Linked DNA regions of Methylococcus capsulatus. Each later gene encodes a partner of the first gene's protein in a complex. Links are inferred from orthologs where the notes say so. Each region holds a gene or a part of one and is shown in the gene's direction. Other genes may lie near its edges. The genes, in order: dapF and N4J17_RS16280.

Region 1 (3,266 bases):
CTGTCCGCCATTGCCGAACGTCATGGCACGCCCTGCTACGTCTACTCCCGCGCCACCTTGGAGCGGCACTGGCATGCCTTCGATGATGCACTGGGCAGCTGCCCGCATCTGGTCTGCTATGCCGTCAAGGCCAACTCCAATATTGCCGTCCTGAATCTCCTGGCGCGGCTGGGGTCGGGCTTCGACATTGTCTCGGCGGGCGAGCTGGAGCGGGTGCTGGCGGCGGGTGGCGATCCTTCCAGGGTGGTTTTCTCCGGTGTCGGCAAGCGTGAGGACGAGTTGGCGCGTGCCTTGGATACCGGTATCCGCTGCTTCAATGTCGAGGTGGCCGAAGAGCTCGACCGGCTCGACCGGCTGGCCGGCGAGCGCGGCGTCAAGGCGCCGGTGTCTCTGCGAGTGAATCCGGACGTCGATGCCGGCACTCACCCCTACATCTCGACCGGTCTGCGCGAGAACAAGTTCGGCATCGAAGTGGAAGAGGCGCTTGCGCAGTACCGCCGTGCAGCGCGGATGCCCAACCTGGAAGTCGTCGGCATCGACTGCCACATCGGTTCGCAGCTTACCAGTTCCATGCCGTTCATCGACGCGCTGGACCGGGTGCTGGCGCTGGTCGCTCAGTTGCGCAGCGAAGGCATCGCGATCCGTCACCTGGACCTCGGCGGCGGCCTGGGTATCCGTTACCGCGACGAGGATCCGCCGCATCCGACGGAATACGCCGAACATTTGTTCTCCCGGCTCGGTCGCCACGATTTTGAAATCCTGATCGAGCCGGGCCGTGCGGTCGCCGGTAACGCCGGCATCTTGCTGACCCGGGTGGAATATCTCAAAGCCAATCAGACCAAGCGTTTCGCGATCGTCGATGCGGCAATGAACGACCTGCTGCGCCCGGCGCTGTATGGTGCCTGGCAGGAGATCGTCGCGGTCGCGCCACGTAACGATGTGGAATCGTACAGCTACGACATCGTCGGACCGGTCTGCGAAACCGGCGATTTCCTGGGCAAGTCGCGCGAGTTGGCACTGGTCCCAGGCGACCTGCTGGCGGTGCGCTCCGCCGGTGCCTACGGCTTCAGCATGAGTTCGAATTACAACTCCAGGCCACGGCCGGCCGAAATCCTGGTGGATGGCAGCGCCATGCACCTGATCCGGGAGCGGGAGAGCGTGGCTCAACTCTTCGCTGCTGAGCGGCTGCTGCCGTAGGGATGGCCATGCTACGTTTCACCAAAATGCAGGGGCTGGGCAACGACTTCGTCGTGATCGATGCCATTCATCAGACGGTGAATCCGGATCCGGCGGGATTGCGCCGGCTGGCCGACCGGCATTACGGTGTAGGCTGCGACCAGATTCTGCTGGTGGAGCCGCCGATATCGGAGGAGGTGGATTTCCGCTATCGGATTTTCAATGCCGACGGCGGTGAGGTCGCGCAATGCGGCAACGGCGCGCGCTGCTTTGCCCGCTTCGTGCGTGAGAAGGGGCTCATCGACCGCGACGAAATCCGGGTGGAGACCGCAGCCGGCCGCATGGTTCTGTGGATTGAGGCAAGCGGTGAAGTCAAGGTCGAAATGGGGGTGCCGCGCCACGCGCCTGCCGAGGTCCCGCTGCTGGCGGATCAAGAGCGGTCGGCCTACAAGGTGAGCATCGAGGGCGTGGACTGGCTGTTCGGCGCCGTCTCCGTGGGCAACCCCCACGCGGTGATCACGGTAGCCGATGTGGACGAGGCGCCGGTGACGCGAATTGGAGCTGCGCTGGAGCGGCACGGGATCTTTCCCGAACGCGCCAACATCGGTTTCATGCAGGTCCTGGGTCCGCATCATGCACGCCTGCGGGTCTACGAGAGGGGGGCGGGAGAAACCCTCGCCTGCGGCAGTGGCGCTTGCGCCGCTGCGGTGGTGGGCATTGTGCAGGGGACGCTGGAAGATCCCGTACGCGTCGATCTGCCGGGCGGCACCTTGCAGATTGGCTGGCAGGGAAGGGGGGCGCCGGTTTACCTGACCGGTCCGGCGGTCACCGTGTTCGAGGGGAGAATAGAAACATGAACTTCGGTAAGGCCAGGCGCGCGGAGCGCGAGGAACTTTCGGCTTCCCAGGTGGCGGATTACCTGTGGAAGCATCCGGACTTTTTCCACGACCAGCTCGATCTGCTGGAGTCCATGCATGTGCCCCACCCCTGCGGTGAAGCAGTTTCCCTGGTGGCGCGTCAGATCGAGCTGCTGCGCGGGAAGAACAGGAAGCAGCAGGGGCAGTTGAACGACCTGCTCAGGATCGCCCGGGAGAACGACGCCCTGTTCATCCGTTTCCATCGGCTCACGCTGAGTCTGCTGGATGCCGCTTCGGTGGATGACATGCTGGCGGGACTGAAATGGAGCCTGCACGAAGGGTTCCAGGTCGACTTCGTCTCCGTCAGGGTTTTCCGCACCGTCGCCCATCCTGCGGTCGGTGATCTGCACGTGATGCCGGAACCGGCCGTGAGCATACTGCTCGAACCCCTTCTGGCCTCCTGCGAGCCGGTGTGTGGTTCTCCGCCCGAGCCCGTGCTGGAGTTCCTTTTCGGCGCCAATGCCCCCGAGGTGGCATCGTGCGCCCTGGTGCCTCTCTGTCATGCCGGGATCAAGGGGCTCTTGGCGATAGGCAGCCTCGACGCCAGGCGGTTCAGTCCGGAAATGGGCAATCTGTTTCTGGTGCAGATGGGCGAGATCGTCGCCGCCCGCCTCGTTGCGCTGATCGACCGTGAGCGCTGAAAACCCCATGGCGCCGGCCGCCCGCGAGCAGCTCGACGATTATCTGGACCGGCTGGCGCGGCGGGCGTCCAGACACACACATGCAGCCTACCGGCGGGACCTTTGCGCTTTCCAGAAGTACTGTGAGTCGGTGAATGTCGCTGGCTGGGCGGACGTGGACGCCGCCAGGATCAGGGCCTACATCGGCGCCCGGCATCATCAGGGGAAGCTGTCGGCCCGCAGTCTTCAGCGCTGTCTTTCCGCCATTCGCAGTTTTTTCGACGATCTGCTGAAAAAACGGTTGTTGCAAGGCAACCCGGCGCGCGGCGTGCGTCCGCCCAAGAGCAGGCGTCGGCTGCCGCGTCTGCTCGATGTGGATGCGGTCGCCGGGCTGCTCGACGCGCCCGCCGGCGATCGGCTGGAAATCCGTGACCGGGCGATGTGGGAGTTGTTTTATTCCTCTGGCCTGCGCCTGAGCGAACTGGTGGGGCTGGATGTCGGCGACGTCGATTTCGCCGCCGGCAGCGTGTTCGTCCGTAACGGCAAGGGTGGC
Region 2 (3,124 bases), 1.5 Mb from region 1 along the record:
AAATCGGTAGGTAATCCATGGGATGGCTTTTGTTAAAATGCGGGTCTTGGCATTGGAGTCAAAAACATGATCGTCATCGACCAGGAGCTGGATACCAGCGGACTGATGTGTCCACTGCCGCTGCTGCGCCTGAAAAAAGCCCTGCAGACCCTCGGCAGTGGCCAGACTGTGCGTGTGCGGGCGACCGATCCCGCATCCGTCCTCGATTTCGGAGTCTATCTCGAACAGGCGGGCCATGTGCTCTTGGATTATGCCGAAGAGGCCGGGACGCACCTCTTCCTCATCCGGAAAGGCTAAACGGGTCGTCAGGCCGCCCGCAGGCTGATCACCGGCCAGCCCCGCTGCTCGGCCGTGCGGCGCAGCACAGGATCGGGGTCCACCGCCACGGGATGAGCGACACGCGAGAGTAAGGGAATGTCGTTGTGGGAATCGCTGTAGAACCAGGTGTCTTCCAGATCGTGGCCGTCGTTATCCGCCAGCCAGGCCGAAAGGCGGTGGACCTTGCCCTCGTGGAAGGACGGAATGCCCTCAACCCGTCCCGTATAGCGGCCATCACGGAACTCGGGCTCGGTGGCGATGAGGTTGTCGATACCGTACAGCCGCACGATGGGTTCGGTCACGAAGCGGTTGGTGGCGGTGATGACCAGTAGCGTATGGCCGGCGGAGCGGTGCCGTTCGACCAGCTCACGGGCCGTAGTCTGCACGATCGGCAGGATTTTTTCTTCCACGAACGATTCACGCCAGCGAAACAACTGTTGGGGGTCGTTTTCCGCCAGCGGGCGCAAGGCGAACGCAAGGAATTCACCGATATCCAGCGTGCCATTCTTGTAGGCTTCATAGAAGCGGGTGTTGGCCACTTCGTAAGCCTCGGGATCGACGATGCCCCTGTCCACCAGGAAACGGCCCCAAAGGTAATCGCTGTCGCCGGCGAGCAACGTGTTGTCGAGGTCGAATATTGCCAGAGTCACGGGTTTCCTTTACATTCCAAACACATTGACGGAACTTCGCAGCGGTGTACTGCTTCGTCCGCTATCGAGGCGTTCACGCCGGCCCCCACGAGGTCGGTCGAGGGTGGGCTCGACGGCCGGCGAATCGACGCTATGTCACTTGCGACCGGAAACAGTATACCAGTTGGAGACAATGGGCGGATTAGCGGGAGATATGATCGATGCCGAGGGCTATCGCCTGAATGTCGGCATCATCCTCAGCAACGACGAGGGCCGGGTGTTCTGGGCGCGCCGGGCGGGCATGCGTTCATCGCAGTTTCCCCAGGGAGGCATCAAGGTCGATGAAGATCCGGATGCCGCGATGTTCCGCGAGCTCTATGAAGAAGTGGGCCTGGAGCGCCAGTACGTCAAAATCATCGCCCGCACCAAGGGTTGGTTGCGCTACCAGCTTCCGGAGCGCTTCATCCGCCGCCGCTCCTATCCGCTTTGCATCGGGCAGAAGCAGATCTGGTACATCCTGCGTCTGACCGGACCCGAAGCCAACATTCGATTGGACTGTTCCGAGCGTCCCGAGTTCGACCGCTGGTGCTGGGTCGATTACTGGCATCCCTTGAGCGACGTCGTCTACTTCAAGCGGGAAGTCTACCGCCAGGCCTTGAGCGAACTGCAACGGGCCTTGCAGGCCGACCGGCCGGCGGGGGCTCAGGCGGTGTCGGACGCCGGCGGCACCGCGACCCGGCAGATTCCCGTAGTCACCGAACCGTCCGGCCCCAGCTCGAGCCAGCGGTAGCCGGGTTGCTCCGCATCCAGCGCGAAGGTCCGGCTGGCGGGCTGGAACTGGATGCAGGTCGAGGGGGTGCCGAGCACTCGCTTTCCCTTAAATTCCACGTCCGCCACCTGGTGCGTATGGCCATGCAGGACGGCCTTGACTTGGGGGTGCCGGTCCAGCACAGCGAAAAACTCGCCAGCGTTGTCCAAGATCATGGTGTCCATCCAGGCGCTCCCGGAGGGAACGGGATGGTGATGGAGGGCGACGAGGGTATGGAGCGACGGATGGCGGCTCAGGGTCCGTTGCAGCAGGTCGAGCTGTCCTTCCGACAAGGAGCCGCCGGCCGAGCCGGGTACGGTGCTGTCCAGGCATACGATCAGCCAGTGGCCTTTCCGGATCACGGGTTCGTGCAACAGCGGCGTGGATTTCAGGATGTGGCGGGCGAGTGCGGGTTCGTCGTGATTCCCCGGCAGCCAATGGCACGGCGCTGGCAGTTCGGCACAAAACCCGGCGAGCCGCCGGTAACTTTGCGGTACCGGTTCCTGCGCCAGGTCGCCGGTGAGCAGGACCAGGTCGAAGGGGCCGCGGTTCGCATGGCCGATGACGGCGCGCAGGCTGGCCGCGCTGTCGATGCCGTAAAACCGGGCTCCCGGGTCGGGCAGGATGTGTGAATCGGTGATCTGGAGGATGCGCAGCATTCCTGAATCCGACATGGACGTTCAGGTTTTTCGGGGAATTTCGGACGGCCTGATCGTTTTGATCAAAACCTGGGAATTGCGCTCTGGGCTGTAGCTCGCGCGCCGCTGCGCAGGTAGGTCGGCGAGTGAGGCGGGTTCGAAGCCGCGTTCGCGGAACCACTGCATGGCCTGGGTGGTCAGCACGAAAAGCCGCGCCAAACCGAGTTTGCGGGCCCGCTGCTCGACGAATTCCAGCAGCCTTTCGCCCCGGCTTTCGCCCCGGTAATCGGGGTGCAGAGCAAGGCAGGCGAATTCGCCCAGAGATTCGGCCGGAAATGTATGCAGGGCGGCGCAACCGACGATCAGTCCATCGCGCTCGATGACGACATAGTCCCCGATTTCGGTTTCCAGGCGTTCGCGGGAGCGGTTCACCAAGGCGCCGGTCTGTTCGAGTGGCCGGATCAGATCCAGGATGCCGACCACGTCGTTGATGCGGGCCGGGCGCAATTCCTCGAATGGATTGGCGCTGACGAGGGTACCGACACCGTCACGCGTGAACAGTTCCAGCAGCAGGGCGCCGTCGATGTGGCGGTCCAGCAGATGGGCGCGGGCCACGCCGGAACGGCAGGCTTTGAGGGCGGCGGCCAAGTGGGTGGCTACGCCCGTTTCCAGCGAACCGCCCCGTTCCAGCAGACACTCGGCCTCCTGCACCGTAATCTGGTGGATCATCC

Evidence for each region.
Region 2: the proteins of dapF (region 1) and N4J17_RS16280 are in contact, whole or in part, in a solved structure (PDB 5YGU), measured with the Escherichia coli proteins. The link is inferred for Methylococcus capsulatus from one-to-one orthologs.

Annotation. Positions count from the first base shown.
Region 1 is NZ_CP104311.1:1,924,898-1,928,163, forward strand. The notes cover bases 168-3,119. They hold dapF (diaminopimelate epimerase), read left to right. Parts: upstream 168-1,205; coding sequence 1,206-2,033; downstream 2,034-3,119. Other genes in these bases: lysA (diaminopimelate decarboxylase), read left to right, coding at 168-1,197; N4J17_RS09540 (DUF484 family protein), read left to right, coding at 2,030-2,734; xerC (tyrosine recombinase XerC), read left to right, coding at 2,742-3,119. Outside these bases: more of lysA, read left to right, coding at 1-167; more of xerC, read left to right, coding at 3,120-3,266. UniProt on the Escherichia coli protein: Involved in the succinylase branch of the L-lysine biosynthesis and in the biosynthesis of the pentapeptide incorporated in the peptidoglycan moiety. Catalyzes the stereoinversion of LL-2,6-diaminopimelate (L,L-DAP) to meso-diaminopimelate (meso-DAP).
Region 2 is NZ_CP104311.1:3,375,846-3,378,969, reverse strand. What follows is about bases 140-2,949. They hold N4J17_RS16280 (RNA pyrophosphohydrolase), read left to right. Parts: upstream 140-1,161; coding sequence 1,162-1,737; downstream 1,738-2,949. Other genes in these bases: argA (amino-acid N-acetyltransferase), read right to left, coding at 2,436-2,949; cpdA (3',5'-cyclic-AMP phosphodiesterase), read right to left, coding at 1,650-2,414; N4J17_RS16285 (HAD family hydrolase), read right to left, coding at 306-968; N4J17_RS16290 (sulfurtransferase TusA family protein), read left to right, coding at 140-297. In the rest of the region: siroheme synthase CysG, read right to left, coding at 1-19; more of N4J17_RS16290, read left to right, coding at 67-139; more of argA, read right to left, coding at 2,950-3,124. UniProt on the Escherichia coli protein: Master regulator of 5'-end-dependent mRNA decay.